Regions from separate parts of the Microcoleus sp. BM001215392 genome, predicted to be linked through region 2. Evidence: riboswitches for the same ligand, from Rfam matches in the RefSeq annotation. Region 2 holds a riboswitch; the other holds the start of a gene.
The links. Region 2 has a riboswitch for cobalamin ahead of QT974_RS02770 (DUF1636 domain-containing protein). Riboswitches for the same ligand answer to the same signal wherever they lie in the genome.
Positions count from the first base shown of each region.

Region 1 (8,132 bases), on a different contig from region 2:
TGTAACTCCAAAAATTCGAGGTAACTGGCCTGTTTCAACCAGAACTTGTCTCACTTCTCGGTTAGATACATCGGCTAGATTTTGGTTATTGAGAATGGCATTAACGGCCGCAATACCGACACCTTGACCAACTGCGGCGTTGAATTCTACAATTCGGCCGACAGCACAAGCAAGACCTTCAAATCCAGAACAGGGACTGACAACTGCAAGGTTAGGAACATTGTTCATTAATGCGTGGCGGATGCCAATATTGAAGGTAGGCTGTTTGAAACTCAGACTTTTAAACCACCCTCGACTGTTTGCTTTCTCGCCAATCCCCGAAATGCCTCCGCGGACATCAAAATGATAGCTAAATGTTGCCAGTGCTTCATTAGCTGGTACGCCACCACGCAGCATTTGTGCGCCTGTTAAAGGTTCTACAACTCCCGTCACATTCCCAGCGTGTCTGATATACAGTTCGGAAGCCGGAGTAACATAAGTAGCCCCCAAACTTTTCAGCCAATTAGCCACAAATGACATCTCTTTTTGCATATTAGCTGTGGGTTTGCTACCGCTTCTGGCTAAGGCTTCTGCTTCGCTACCGGTGACTGCAAATAACAGTGCATTCCACGAAAGTCTTTGATCTGGAAGTATGGCGATATTTCCTTCATCTAAAATTATGCCAGTTTCAGAAAAAGATAGCTTTCTGCCTCTAAAAGAGTGGTATGCTACAGACAAAGCTGGCGATCGCACATCGATGTAATCGTTGCCGGCCCACAGAGTTTTGAGATTTCCTCGGGGGTCGATCATTTCCCGCCGGAGTTCTTCTGCTAGTTTGGCATCTTTCCCCGCTGCGGACAGCAAAAATTTTTGAGCTTCAGAATCGGCAAGGTTTGTGAAGCGTTTTAGATAAAGGTAATCGAGTTCTTTCAGTCTTCTGACACTGAGTCCTTGGGTTTCAAAAACTAGGGTGACTGGAAGTTCTGAGTTAGGCAAACCCAAGGTTTCAAATCCATTCAGCTTTCGCACACCTGCTGCTTGAGCTAATTCGCCATTGACAGTGGCATCAATAAATTGTTTACCTACATAAACTGTCCCTTTTGAGGTAATTATGCTAGTAATTTTTTTACCTTCTTTATTGACTGATTTAATTTCTACTTTGCTCAGAAGTGCTACTCCTGCTTGTACTAGCATTGCTTTCAGGGCTGCGCTGGCTTTGCTGGGGTCAAGGGCGATCGCGCTGACACCAGATTTTTGCAGGAATTCTTTATAGATTGTCGGGGGTGAACCGAAGGTATCTAAATTTAAAGATTGTTGCAGTTCTTGACTAACTTGACTTCGATCTAAATAAGCGAGGCCGCCTCTGACTAAATGCCCGCCAATTCCTGCTTGTAAGCTTCCTTTAGACATCAGCAAAACTCGCGGATAAAGCTTTGTCCGGCGGCGGTATTCTCGTGCTGCTGAGATAACGGCTAGAACTCCTGGAACTTCATCACCAAAGCAGATGATATCGTAAGAACGCAGATCCATGAGCATTATTTAATCACGTCTCCCGAGATCCATTTTGTCGATCTGCATCTCCATTTTTGCCGTCAAACTCTCTGTCTGTTCCAAATAAGGCCGCATCTTTGCTGATTTTTTTGATAAATTTTCGCACATTTCGAGATGCAGAAACCGGGTTTTTCCGAAGATTGTCGGTTGAGGGCGATCGATCTCGGCGGACAAACTAGATTGGCGATCGCCCGCAGGCTGCGTCATTCTGGCACTTTTTCCTCTCAATTAGCTTATAGTATCAGGATCTATCCCCAACTCGCGCAATCGTTCAGCTAGTCGATCGGCACGTTGCGATTCCTGTCGGACAAGTTGCGCTGATTCTTTCACCTGTTCTTCAGGAGTCAGATAGCGTTTGCCATCAGCATCGTACCAATACAACCATTCCCTTGTCACCCCAGAATAATTTCCCCTTTCACAACCAATTCCCAAACCAATTTCAGGCATCCAAACTAGATTTCCTGGCTGTAACTCATACTTGCCATTGACTAACTTATGCACTTCCAAACGGGGTTTGCGGCGACGCCGAGAAGAATAAATGACATAGTAAAGTATGCCTAAATTTTGATATTCTTCCAACTTGGCGGTATATTCGTTGCGATAAGTTGGGGAAACAACTTCGAGGACAAAAGTTGGCATCACTTTTTCCTCCCACACCGCGTAACTGGGACGCAATTCTTCGTCATAAAACCTTTCCACACCTAAACTCAAGAAAGCATCTGGCACAATAGCTGGTTTGTCAGGGTGATGGTAAAGTCCCATGTCTATTCCAAAAAACCAGTCCATGCGTTCTGCCCAAATTATGAGCAATATTGCTTTCAGCAATCCTGGTATTAATTCTTGCAGTTCGTTATCCACTGGTGTTTCATCTGAGTCTGGTAGTTCTTCTGCTGAGGGCCAGTGCCTAGGGAAGTTGTAATTTAACATGGCGGCTTTTCTCAAAACTCATTAATATTATAGCGTTTATTTATTTAGATATGATTTTTAATTTGGTGAAGATTTTGACGAACCGCGAAGACGCTAAGGACGCGAAGGAAGAAAGGGAAGAAAATGAGGATAATAGGCGATCTTGATTTACTTAATTTGAAATAATTTTTGTAAAATATCGGCTCAGAGTTGCGCGATCGACTAAACTATGTCTAACCAGTCGGTTCTAATGGGGAACAGCCGTTAGACGAAAGGGGGAAAGTTCGGTGCAAGTCCGGCGCTGTCCCGCAACTGTAATGAAAGCCGTGTCGCTTTCTGAGTCAGGATGCCCGCCGATGCGTTAGTTTAGATTGTCTCATCTGCGAGGTACTTGATGAAGGCGCGAAATCGGAAGTTAGTCAGCCTGGGATTGATGGCTGGCTTGAGTTGTTATATTGTCCTAGCTTCGGCAACACCAGCCGCAGCTATGCACATTTCAGAAGGTTTTTTGCCTGTACAATGGGCTGCGTTTTGGTGGATGGTGGCTTTGCCTTTTTTTGTGTTGGGTTTGCGTGCGATCGCCCGAATTACCAAAGAACACCCGGAACTTAAACTGTTACTAGCTTTAGCGGGTGCGTTTACTTTTGTGCTTTCTGCTTTAAAAATTCCCTCGGTAACGGGGAGTTGTTCTCACCCAACGGGTACGGGTTTGGGTGCGATTTTGTTCGGCCCTTCGGTGATGGCTGTACTGGGGGCTTTAGTGCTGCTTTTTCAAACGTTACTGTTAGCCCACGGCGGGCTGACAACGTTGGGGGCGAATATGTTTTCGATGGCGATTGTTGGCCCGTTTGCTGCATATTTTATCTATCGATTGCTGTTGCGAACTGGTAAGCAAAGGTTGGCAATTTTTTGTGCGGCGGCTTTGGCAGATTTGCTGACTTATGTGGTGACTTCGATGCAGTTGGCATTAGCTTTTCCGGCAGCAAGCGGTGGTTTTATGGCTTCTTTTCTCAAGTTTGCTGGCATTTTTGCGATTACTCAAGTGCCTCTGGCGATTAGTGAGGGATTGCTGACTTTATTGGTATGGAATTGGCTGCATTCTTACGGAAAACCGGAGTTGGAAACTTTGAAATTACTGAGACAGGAGTCATAAATCTGTGAGTCAAAAACTTACTAAAAATTACCAATCCACCTCGCGACAAAATTGGCTGCTGGCAGTTTCTGTAGTTGTTCTTGCTGTAATTCCGCTGGTTTTTGTGCGGGGTGAATACGGCGGTTCTGATGACCAAGCTCAGAAAGCCATTACGGAAATTCAACCGAGTTATAAGCCTTGGTTCAATCATTTGTTTGAGCCTGCTAGCAGCGAAATTGCTAGTCTATTATTTGCGTCTCAAGCGGCGGTGGGCGCTGGCGTAGTTGGCTATGTGATTGGGTTGTATAAAGGCCGATCGCAATCTCAGCAATCTGATGATAAATCGCCGCTGGAATGAATGGCGAATAAACGGCGGTTGAAACCGCTTCTACACATACAAAGTCCGCCGCCTGCGCGGACTGGAAGACTTTGGAATGAATCGCGAATAAACGGCGAATAGAATTCGCTTCTACACACACAAAGTCCGCCTGCGCGGACTGGAAGACTTTGGAATGAACCATCAGATCGATCGCCTGGCTTATACAAATCGCTTGCGCGGGTTGCCGCCAACTCACAAGCTATATTTTGCTATCGCCCTATTAATCCTGTCTCTAGTTTCTCATGCAGCGGTGCAGTTGGCGATCGGCCTTTGGTTGACAATCTGGATCGTGGTTTATGCGGGAATTCCGGCGAAACTCTATCTGCGCTTGCTGTTGCTACCGCTGATGTTTTTGCTGTCGAGTGTACCTGCGTTGGCGGTGGGTGCGGTTGCGGGCGATCGAATCTCGGCAATTCAATGGGATATTTGGCAAGGTTGGGGCATTCACACCGGCAGTTTTTATCTGTATGTGAGTCGCACTGGACTATACCAAGTGAGCTTGCTATTGGCTCGCGCCTTCGCATCGACAAGCTGTATGTACTTCATCCTGTTGACAGTCCCGTTTACCGAAATCTTGCAAATTCTCCGCAAATTAAGGTGTCCAGAGTTAGTCACAGAACTGCTATTACTAATGTATCGCTTTATTTTTAGCTTATTGGCGATCGCCGATGAAATTTGGATCGCCCAAAACTCGCGCGGCGGCTACCGCACTTGGAAATTAGGAATGCGCAGTTTAGGTATTTTAATCGGACAATTGCTGCAACGAACCTTGGTAAATTATCGTCAAGTTTCCTTGAGTTTAGAATCGCGCGGCTTTAATGGAGAACTGCGCGTTTGGCATTCTTCTCCTTACAAACCTTCGCGTAGATATACATTTGAAGCGCTGTTTGGTTGCACGGTTTTAACTTTGTTAAGTGTAGTATTTCAACGATAAATTTATGCTATTAGATACCTAAATCTAATGGTTTCTAGGTTCTGCCTATTAGTCCGCCAGTCCGCCAGGGGTTGAAACCCCTGGCTCAAAGCTAAAGTCCTCTGAAGAGGACTAATGAGTTCTGTCCAGAACTTACGGGGAGCGAAAAACTCGGTTTCTGCGTCAATACTTATCGAAAAAGTGACGATTTTTGGAAGGAACCGGTTTTTTTGCGTAAGTCCTACTTTCTTCAGTCCTCTTCAGAGGACTTTAGCTTTGAGACAGGGAATTCATTCCCTGTCGGACTGCTGGACTAATCGATTGTCGGACTGCTGGACTGAAGATATGACTTTTATGAACATAAATCAATGACTTTAATGAATTGACTTCAAAAGAAACCTGTTGAATAATTGTAGTCAACAGTTATCTTGTGGAAATCCTATGATAAATAAACGAATCCTCAAAAAAATAGTTTTTTGCTTAATAGCTTCCTTAAGCCTATTATTAGTCACAGTAACTCATGTAGCCGCCCAACAACTACCATTCTACTGGGAAAACATCAACGTCATCATCGACGTTCAAACCAACGGAGATATGTTAGTCACAGAAACACAAAAATATGTATTCACCGCAGACTACAACACTGAACGATATCGCTACATTCCGTTAGATAAAGTCGATGAAATCAAAGATGTCACCGTCGCCGAAAATAATCAAATAATTCCCAGTAGCACTGGGATTGAAAACAATCAACTTTGGATTCGCTGGCAACATCAATTAAAAGCGCCAGAATCCCATACTTTTGTCATCAAATATCGGGTGGTAGGTGGATTGCAGCTAGATGGTGAGAATACTCTAGTTTATTGGAAAGCTATTGCACCGGGTCGTAAAGCGCCGATTAATACTGGAAAAGTTACGGTGAAATTACCAGAAGCTTTGTCAGGGAAAGTTCTCTCCTTTACGAATTTTGGTGCAGCAGCAGTTCCTCGTCAAGTAGATCCTAAAACATTTGAGTTTGTAGCAAGTCAGCCTATTCAACCAGAACAAGAATTAGAAGTGCAGATTGCATTTCCGCAGGCAATTATCAATGTACCTCAACCTCGCTGGCAACAAACTGGTAAGCAATCTCAATCTACTTCGGGAAAAAGCTCTTTGACAAAACCCAGACTCCCTTCTCCAGTGCTTTGGATATTTGGAATAATCATTACTATATTCATGATTAATGGCGGTGGCGGTGGCAGTAGCGGTAGTATCGGTGGTGGTAGTTGGAGTGGTGGTGGTTGGGGTGGTGATGGCGGTGGTGGTGATGGCGGTGGTGGTGGTGATGGCGGTTAATATCAACAGCCCTAGACGCATCACAACCTTCATAAACCGGGTTTTTACTGAAGCTGTGGACTATAGCAAAGTATTGTCGCAAAAAACCCGGTTTCTGGTCACTCGCCCGCCCGTCAGTCCGCCAGGGAATGAATTCCCTGTCTAATAGCTAAAGTCCTCTGAAGAGGACTGAAAAACTCATTAGTCCTCTTGAGAGGACTTTCGCTTTGAGGCAGGGGTTTCAACCCCTGTCGGACTACTGGTTGTACCTTAAACCGATCGCACTTGCTGCAAAATCATACTATAAATATGACTTTTATGAATATAATTAATGACTTTAATGAATTGACCTTCAAAGAAATCTATTGAATACTGATTGTAGTAAACAAATTTCCCCTACATTTTAGCTTAAAGCAGATTGAAAACTATGACTAAATCACGTTGGCTTCGCAAGCTTTTACCCTTAGCAGCATCTTTCGCAACCACGATCGCACTAGCAGGCACTTTTGGCCCACCAACTTCAGCCCAAGTCAAATCGCCACCTCCGCAACCCCAAGAAGTCCAACCAGTGCCAGAAGAAGGTTTCAGCATCCCGATTTGGATCTATCCCGTAGGCGCAATGTTCCTGGTTTTGATATTTATACCTAAAATTGGTTGGACTTTAGGGTTAATTGCGATCGGCGAACGAGAAGTAGGAATTGTTACCAAGAAATTCTCCAACAAAAACTTGCCATCCAGTAGATTGATTGCACTCGATGGCGAAGGAGGTTTGCAAGCAGATACCCTGCCTCCCGGCTGGCATTTTGGTTATTTTCCGTGGCAATATAGCGTTCGCAGAGAACCAGTTGTTGTGGTTCCTCAAGATGAAATTGGGTTAATTATTGCCAATGACGGAGCCACTATTCCTCCCGATCGCATTTTAGGCAAAGTCATTGATTGCGACAATTTTCAAAATGCCCGCAAATTCCTCACTGAGGGTGGAGAAAAAGGACGGCAGCTAGCAATTATCACCACTGGTACTTATCGGATCAATACGGCTGTATTTGAGGTAATTACTTCAGCCAATGCCGCTGCAAAAGGTATGCAGCCGTCGGAACTTCAACTCTACAAACTTGCTCCCGATCGCGTCGGAATTGCCAACGTGCTCGACGGCATTCCGATCGATGAAGGTGAAATTGCCGGGCCGATAATTCCGGGTCACGACAATTTCCAGAAAGCACAATCTTTCATCAAAGGCGGCGGGCGCAGGGGCTTGCAAGAACAGGTGATTTTATCCGGTTCTTGGAACCTGAATCCCTGGTTTGTGCAGGTTGAACAGGTAAAAATGACCGAAGTGCCGATCGGCTATGTCGGCGTAGTCATTTCCTATGTGGGCAAATCGCACCAAGATGTCAGCGGCGTCGCTTTTACCCACGGCAATCTTGTCAATAAAGGCGATAAAGGCGTGTGGGTAGAACCGCTTTACCCGGGCAAACATCCGATCAATACAAAAGTGATGAAAGTCGAACTTGTTCCCACTACCGATGTAGTTTTAAACTTTACAACGCGGTTCAGCGGCGAACACGGTTACGACTCGAAATTAAGCGCTTTAAAATTGCTTTCTTTTGACGGATTTACCTTTGAATTAGAAGTTTTTCAAATCATTCATGTCGGTACTTTGGATGCACCGAGAGTCATTTCGCGGCAAGGTTCGATGCAAAATCTGATCGACCAAGTGCTGCGTCCAATTGTGGGCAATTATTTCCGCAATTCCTCTCAAGAATATACGATTCTCGACTTTTTGATCGCCCGCAGCCAACGTCAAGCAGAGGCCGCTGAACACGTCCGCGAAGCCCTACGCGCCTATGACGTGCAGGCTGTGGACACGCTGATCGGTTTGATTTCGCCGCCACCGGAGTTGATGCAAACATTGACCGATCGCAAAATTGCTCAGGAACAAGAAAAAACCTACGACGTAC
Region 1 is NZ_JAUBOJ010000026.1:13,641-21,772, reverse strand. It holds gene QT974_RS05170 (FAD-dependent oxidoreductase) at 1-1,509, opposite strand, end outside; gene QT974_RS05165 (hypothetical protein) at 1,519-1,737, opposite strand; gene QT974_RS05160 (Uma2 family endonuclease) at 1,759-2,457, opposite strand; cobalamin riboswitch at 2,662-2,808, shown strand; gene QT974_RS05155 (energy-coupling factor ABC transporter permease) at 2,831-3,589, shown strand; gene QT974_RS05150 (energy-coupling factor ABC transporter substrate-binding protein) at 3,594-3,926, shown strand; gene cbiQ (cobalt ECF transporter T component CbiQ) at 4,081-4,881, shown strand; gene QT974_RS05140 (DUF2207 domain-containing protein) at 5,302-6,195, shown strand; gene QT974_RS05135 (SPFH domain-containing protein) at 6,602-8,132, shown strand, end outside.
Region 1: it holds a riboswitch for cobalamin, as region 2 does, so the genes downstream of both, QT974_RS05155 (energy-coupling factor ABC transporter permease) here and QT974_RS02770 (DUF1636 domain-containing protein) in region 2, are expected to answer to the same signal.

Region 2 (8,132 bases):
TTTAAAATTAATTCGCCCCGTATCGTCCATCAAGCTGCCAACTTCGGTAGAATTGAGGCCGATTAGCAAGCAAATTAGCGTGGCGCCGAGGCTGTATAAATCGGATGCGACTGTTAGCTGGCGGTTGAACATTTGTTCGGGTGGCATAAAACCCAAGGTGCCTTTGACAACGCTGCTAGCCGCCACTTCTCCCCCCCCGATTCTAGCAAATCCGAAATCGACAAGGCTGACATTCATCCTGTCATCAACCAAGATATTTTCCGGTTTTAAATCTCTGTGAATAACTGGCGGAACGCGGTTTTGCAAGTATTTAAGGATTTCTAAAACAGAGATAGCAATTTGCTTGGTTCGCTGCGGTGTTAGCTGGCCCAAAGTTGCGAGGGAATCGGCATTTTTGTATTCCTGTATCATGCAGAAACCCGATGCAGTTGGAAAGGAATCTAAATAGCGGGGAATGCTGGGATGATCCAGTTCTCGCAAAATCTTAATTTCTTGTTCGCAAGCTTGATATTGAGCCCAATTAGCGCCTGTTTGGGCAAATTGAAATTGTTTGACAACAACCGAACGTTTGGTATTAATTTCGGTAGCGAGATAGGTAACTCTTCCGCCGGCGCGGTTGTGTCCGAGTTCGCGAGTTACTTGATAGCCGTAGTTGGAAAAGTCAGGAAAAGCGTTCATAAGTAATTTGTAAGGTTTGTAGTAAGAACTTCAGTCCTGAAAAGGTTTGTACGTGACTTAGGCATCTATGCCAAAGAAACCGGGTTTTTTACCAAATTTGCTACGCTCAGACGAAAGATTTTCGTAAAAAACCCGGTTTCTGACCGCCCGTGCGTCCAGGAGTATTAAGGACATTTGGTTATGGTTTAATTAAAGTTGGTTCCGATTTGCGATATTCGGCAATGATTCTGTTTCTTTTAAAAACTATCAAGTTAAGTAATGGAATAGCCGTGGCGGCGAGAGAGGCGATGGTAATTCCTCCTCTAACTAAAATCTCTCTTGGTTCAACTGAATCTAGATTATTCGCAAAATTCAAAAACAGTTGAAATCCGGCTCCTAAATTTATGCAAAACCCAGCGGTGAGAAATCCGATAGTTACAGCATCTTGCTCGGAAACTCCTCTTTCAAGCCGAACGGAAATCATACCATTAACTCCGAGCGAACACATAAAACTAAGCCAACAAACAAGTATAAATATATATCCCGTACCCAGCAGCATATTTATCATTTCTCCTATAGATCCCAGAGCCAGAATAGTAAGTAAAATGATAATCACAACTACAGAAGCTGCAAATTTCCTGATGTTCAAACCGCTAATATTCGCAACACTACCCGCTGAAGCACCGAGTAAAGCTGACACCACACAGCCAATTAACAAAGCCATGTAGAATATACCCGGAACGCCATTATAATCACTCCCCAGAATTATTCTACAAAAACTATCTGCTCCTATAAGCATTATGGCAACTCCCAAATTTGCTCCTAAAATAGCTCCTAAGCGATCGATTTTTGTTCCCTTTACTTGGGCAGCGAGCGTTTGTTCCGCTGCTATAAATCCCGTGAGGACCGCCGCTAATAAGAACCAAGAAATCCCTGAAATCCCTGGATATATACTAAACAGCCAACCGACGCAGATAAACAAGAACATAAACATCCGTCTATTTAGAGAAAAATAGGGCATTGGTATTGTTTCGGGAAGAGGAGCAGTTTTAACTTGAATCGCAAATTTATGGCACTCTGGATCGGAATTAGCGTGGAGGATAATCTGCCGCTGATAACTTTGACTTGCTAGCAATTTGCTCGTATCTACCGCAATTTGACACTCCAATTCATTGCTTTCAAATGACTGCGGTTCAAAGGATATCCAAGAGTGATCGTAAGGGGTATGTGGCGGATCGTTCGGATGCGGTGCGACTTCCCATCTTCCTGCTAAAATTGTATCTGGAATTGGGTTGCTTATAGTGACGGTTTGTGTTACTTTTTCTGCAAATTCTGTGGCTGTGAACTGAATACGATCGCGCTCAAGCCTCACTTTAGGTAAACTGCTGGCATCCAGAGACTTCAAAACAGCCAAAGCATCAACAGCCGATTTGTACCTATCTTGTATTCTCGGCGCTACCATTGTTTCCAGCCAGTTCATCCAACCCTGCTGCAATGGCGGTACTAAATGCCGAAAATGAATGCTATAATTATCGTCAATCAAGTTGCCGACATCGACAGATTTTGTACCAGTTAACAAGCAAATCAGCGTCGCACCCAAGCCGTAAAGGTCGGATGCTTCTGTTAATTGTCGGTTGAACATTTGCTCTGGTGGCATAAATCCCATTGTGCCTTTGACTACGCTGCTGGCGGCGATATTTCCGCCTCCCAAGCGCGCAAAACCGAAGTCTACTAGGTAAACATTTAACTCGTCATCTATCAACAAGTTTTCCGGTTTGATGTCGCGGTGAATTACGGGTGGTGTTTGGGATTGCAGGTAAGCTAAAATTTCTAGAGTGGCGATCGCAATTTGTTTAATATCCGGTGGCGAGAAAGTCCGGGCGATCGCAGATTCGGCATTTTTGTATTCCTGTACCATGCAAAATCCGCTGTCAGTCCCGAAAGCATCGAGATAGCGGGGAATTCCAGGGTGTGCGAGCTTTTTGAGCACTTTGATTTCCTGTTCGTAAGCTTCGTATTCTGTCCAGCTAGCACCTAATTGGGCGAATTGAAATTGCTTGATGACAACTGGCTTTGTTGTGTTAATTTTTGTAGCGAGATAGGTGACGCGGCCGCCCAAACTGTTGTACCCGAGTTCGCGGGTTACTTGATAGCCGTGTGTGGAAAAGTCGGGAAAAGCGTTCATAAGGTTTGAGCGTTCGGACTTCAGTCCGCAGAAATATCAGAGGACTAAAGTCCTTACTACGAACTGGGTTAATTTATGTGGGTAGATATTAAAAATCGCTGTTACCAAGATAACTTTTTTCCAAAAGGGCGGCAAGTGCGGTATGATGTGATTCGCGATCGGTTCTAGCGGGGAGCAGCCGCTAGAGGAAACGGGGAAAGTTCGGTGCAAGTCCGGCGCTGTCCCGCAACTGTAATGAAACTCTTGTGGTTTCTCAAGTCAGAATGCCCGCCGATATTTAACTAACTTTTGAACGCATCTGCGAGGTACGGATGATGAATGGAACTAAAGGTAACACGGCTGTACGCACAAAACACTGTCTTTTGGTTTGCACTGCTTGCGCTAGTGTTTGGAAAAACGGGAAGCGCGAAGGTAAAAGCGGTGGCCAACAATTTATGGAAGATTTATCGAAACTCGCTCAAGATTGGGAGTTTTCCGATAAATTTGAGATTCAAGAGGTTGAGTGCATGAGTGCTTGCAGTCATTCTTGTGCGGTGTCTTTTGCTGCTGCTGGAAAGTACACTTATTTGTTTGGCGATTTGCCTGCAAATGAGCCGGAAAGTGTCGAGGCTGTACTGGAATGCGCGGGTCAATACTATGCTAAGCCGGATGGTTTGTTGCCTTGGGCTGAACGTCCTCAAGCTCTGAAAAAAGGTGTTTTGGCTAAAATTCCGCCGCTGGGAAATTAAGCTCTTTCCTTCCATACTTTGCCCATCGGCGATAACTAAGACCACCAATCCGCCAGGGACTTAAGTCCCTGGCTAATAGCGAAAGTCCTCTAAAGAGGACTGAGAATAAAAATTTGAACTCATTAGTCCTATGCAAGAGGACTTTCGCTTTGAGGCAGGGGTTTCAACCCCTGCCGGACTGTCGGTTTAACGAGTTTTTTGTCAGCAATTGACCTAAAATTGAAAGATATTCCATCACACAAACAGCAACAAAAGTATCCATGCACAAGATTCCTGTTACAGTCATCACTGGTTTTCTCGGTAGCGGCAAAACTACCTTAATTCGCCACTTATTGCAAAACAATCAAGGCCGCCGCATAGCTGTTTTAGTTAACGAATTTGGCGAAATTGGAATTGACGGAGAATTGCTGCGCGATTGCCAAGTTTGCGATGATGGAGAAGAGGCAATAACCAATATTGTAGAATTAACAAATGGTTGTCTTTGCTGCACTGTTCAAGAGGAATTCTTGCCGACTATGCAGGAATTGTTGAAGCGCAAAGACCAAATTGATTGTATCTTAATTGAGACTTCTGGCCTCGCACTTCCTAAGCCTTTGATTCAAGCTTTTCGCTGGCCGGAAATTCGCACGGGTGCTACTGTTGATGGCGTGGTTGCTGTTGTTGATTGCGAAGCTATTGCTAGCGGTAATTTTGTGGGGGATATTGATGCTTTGATGGCGCAGCGACAGGCTGATGATAGTTTGGATCACGAAACGCCGATCGAGGAATTGTTTGAAGATCAGTTGGCCTGTGCCGATATGGTACTGTTGACGAAGGTCGATCGCGTAAATTCAGAAACTCAACAGAAAGTTCAAACCTGGTTGCAGCAAGAGTTACGCCCGAGTGTAAAAATTGTGCCTTGCAAGGCTGGCGAAATTAACCCCGATGTGCTGTTGGGATTTAATGCGGCGGTTGAGGATGATTTGGAGTCCCGCCCGAGTCACCACGACACGGAAGAGGAACACGAGCACGATGATGATATTAACTCGACTTTCTTTATTGCCGATCGCGAATTTGAACCGGAAGCCTTGGTGAAAAAGCTGCAAGCCTTGATGCAGCAGGAAGAAATCTATCGAATTAAAGGGTTTGTGGCGGTTCCCAAGAAACCGATGCGGATGGTGTTGCAAGGTGTTGGCGATCGCATAGAATGTTTTTACGATCGCCCTTGGCAACCTTCCGAGCTCCGCCAAACCAAGCTGGTGATTATTGGCAAAGAGTTGGAGCGCGATCGAATTGCAGCTATAATCGGCAATTAATTCTCTTGAGTCATTAGTCATTAGTTATTAGTCATTAGTCATTAGTCACGGACACTGACCTCAGAAACCCGGTTTCTTGCTAGATTTCTCGTTTTTTTTCCCAAAACTCGTAGAAACCGGGTTTCTAGCCCAATGTCCAATATTCAAAAGCTCTTGCGAACAATTTATTAACATTATTTAATCTGGTGGCTGCTGTCAGCTTGTCTGGTGTACAATAACGATAATGGTTATCATTGTACAATAATCGAGGTAAAATATGGTGACTGCTAGGGCGATCGAATCAGTTCCCGTAACCGTTCTTACAGGCTACTTGGGAGCCGGCAAAACTACGCTACTCAACCACATTTTAACACAGGAACACGGTAAAAAAGTTGCAGTCATTGTCAACGAATTCGGCGAAGTAGGCATCGACAACCAACTAATCATTGATGCTGACGAAGAAATTTTCGAGATGAACAATGGCTGCATTTGCTGTACAGTCCGAGGCGACTTAATTCGGATTATCGGCAACTTGATGAAGCGGCGCGACAAATTTGACCACATAGTCATCGAAACCACAGGTTTAGCCGACCCCGCACCAGTAATTCAGACATTTTTTGTAGACGAAGATATGCGCGACAAATTGCTGCTAGATGCAGTAATCACTGTCGTTGATGCTAAGCACGTATGGCAACATTGGGATGCAGAGGAAGTTCAAGAACAAATTGCCTTTGCTGACGTAGTTTTGCTAAACAAAACAGATTTGGTCACAACCGAAGAGTTGGCAGAATTAGAAAAGCGAATTCGCGCCATGAATGCAATGGCAAAAATCCACCGCACCCGCAACGCTGAATTAGATATGAATGCTTTGTTGGGTGTCAAAGCATTTGATTTGAACCGCGCTCTAGAAATTGAACCCGACTTTTTGGGCGAACACGAACACGAACACGACGCAACAGTAACTTCCGTAGCAATAGTCGAACCCGGTGCGATTGACGGCAATAAATTTAGCGATTGGATTGAGGAATTGCTGCGAACTCAAGGCCCGAATATCTTTCGCACAAAAGGCATTTTAAACATAGCTGGAAAAAACGAGCGATTTGTTTTTCAAGGAGTGCACATGATATTTGATGGCCGGCCCGATAGACTTTGGAAGGCCACGGAAACTCCGAAAAACGAACTCGTATTTATCGGCCGCAACTTAAACGAAACTCAATTGCGAGAGGATTTCCATCAGTGTCTAGTTTAAAAGGTCGCGAACAAACCCTTGACTTCTACGCCAAAGCCATGCTGTCTGACTATATAACTGCTGTTAATTGGTCGCCGGATGGCGCAACTTTAGCAGTTTGTTCCGCTGCGGGCGAAGTGATGCTGGCGACAGGGGAAATTAATCAATTATCTTTACAACCGCTGCAAACTGCTACAGGAAAATCAGCAGATTGTTTGTCTTTTTCCGCCGACAGTCAATTCTTAGCTGCGGGCGGACAAGACGGAAAAGTTCAAATTTGGCGCGTTGATTCTGGGGAATTAATCGCTAATTTGGATAACCAGCGGGTCTGGGTTGATAAGTTAGCTTGGAGTCCGCACTCCAATCAATTAGCTTTCAGTCTGGGCCGCTGCGTTCAAGTCTGGAATGCTGATGATAATGTTGTGGAAGTAACGCTGAATTTCGACTCGTCATCTATCCTCGATTTAGCATGGCATCCTCTTGTTCAATATCTGGCAGTTAGCGGCTATCAAGGTGTTAAAGTTTGGAGTGGCGATGACTGGGACGAAGACCCGGAAATTTTATCAGTACCGTCTGTAACAGGTGCAATTGCTTGGTCGCCCCAAGGGGAATATTTAGCTTGCGGTAATATGGACAACTCCCTAATTGTTAGTGAATGGGGCAGTTTTGAACCGTGGGTAATGCAGGGTTTTCCGGGGAAGGTTCGGGAGTTGGCTTGGTCGGATAGAACTAATTCTTTGGGTGCACCTTTGTTAGCCGCTTCGAGTTCTGGAGGCATTTCTGTTTGGGAAAGAGATGCTGATGAAAGTGTCGGTTGGAATTCTTGGGGGTTAGAAGTGCATGAAAATGTCGTAAGTGCGATCGCCTTTCAACCTAACACATTTTTATTAGCTTCTGCATCCGCCGACGATCAACTTTGTTTGTGGTACGAAGCAGCACAATTGCTGCAAATTCTCGAAGGCGCACAGGGCGGTTTTTCCTGTCTCGCATGGCACCCCGATGGTCAGTTTCTGGCGGCTGGGGGGAATGGCGGCGAATTGCTGGTTTGGTCGTAATTCTTGCCCTGCAAGGGATTCAACCGATGTTAAATTGGCTGCTGGGTGTCGGTACTCGCTTGAGCCCAACATAAACAATTGAAAACTTGTCTTGACAAATTGCTAGATTACCATAACATTTTATTGTAGGGCCCAAGTCCTGACTGCGAACCAATTTTATCGCAGGTTTGCTGCATTATCCTTAAGGGCGATCGACAATTATGACACAACAGCAATTTCTCGAACAACTCAACAGCATTCTCGACCAAAACCACCTGCTGAAACACCCGTTCTACCAAATGTGGAACGAAGGCAAACTCGACCTCGCAATGCTGCAAGAGTACGCACAAGAATACTACCTGCAAGTCCACAACTTCCCCACCTACGTCAGCGCTACGCACGCCGCCTGTGACGACATCAAAATTCGTCAAATGCTCCTCGAAAACCTGATAGAAGAAGAAAGAGGCTGCGCAAATCACCCCGAACTGTGGCTGCGCTTCGCCGAAGGTTTGGGTTTAGATAGAACAGCAGTTCTCGAACGCGAACACCTAGAAAAAACCACCGAATCCGTCCGCATTCTCAAAGACTTAGCGCGCAGCGAATCTCCCGCCAAAGGTTTAGCCGCCCTCTACGCTTACGAAGCACAAATCCCCGAAGTTTCCACAACCAAAATCGCTGGTTTAAAGGAATTCTACGGCATCGATTCACAAGCTGCTTTGTCTTTCTTTCAAGTTCACGAAAAAGCCGACGAGTTCCACTCGCAAGCCACCCGCGAAGCGCTGTTACAGCTTTGTGAAACTGAAGAAGCACAACAGGAAGCGCTATTAGCTGCCGAAAAAGCAACTTTTGCTCTTAATTTACTGCTTGATGGTGTTTACGAAACCTTTTGTCAAGCTAAGTAAGCAAAACCTCTATATGTAGCCCCTGTAGGGACACTCCAAGAGCCTATTAGTGTCAACTTAAGCTATCAGTCCGCCAGTCCTCCCACCCACCCGCCAGTCCGCCAGGGACTGAAGTCCCTGTCTA
Region 2 is NZ_JAUBOJ010000012.1:22,598-30,729, reverse strand. It holds gene QT974_RS02780 (serine/threonine protein kinase) at 1-678, opposite strand, end outside; gene QT974_RS02775 (serine/threonine protein kinase) at 857-2,842, opposite strand; cobalamin riboswitch at 2,985-3,131, shown strand; gene QT974_RS02770 (DUF1636 domain-containing protein) at 3,154-3,570, shown strand; gene cobW (cobalamin biosynthesis protein CobW) at 3,831-4,865, shown strand; gene QT974_RS02760 (CobW family GTP-binding protein) at 5,122-6,093, shown strand; gene QT974_RS02755 (WD40 repeat domain-containing protein) at 6,081-7,127, shown strand; gene QT974_RS02750 (CADD family putative folate metabolism protein) at 7,328-8,008, shown strand.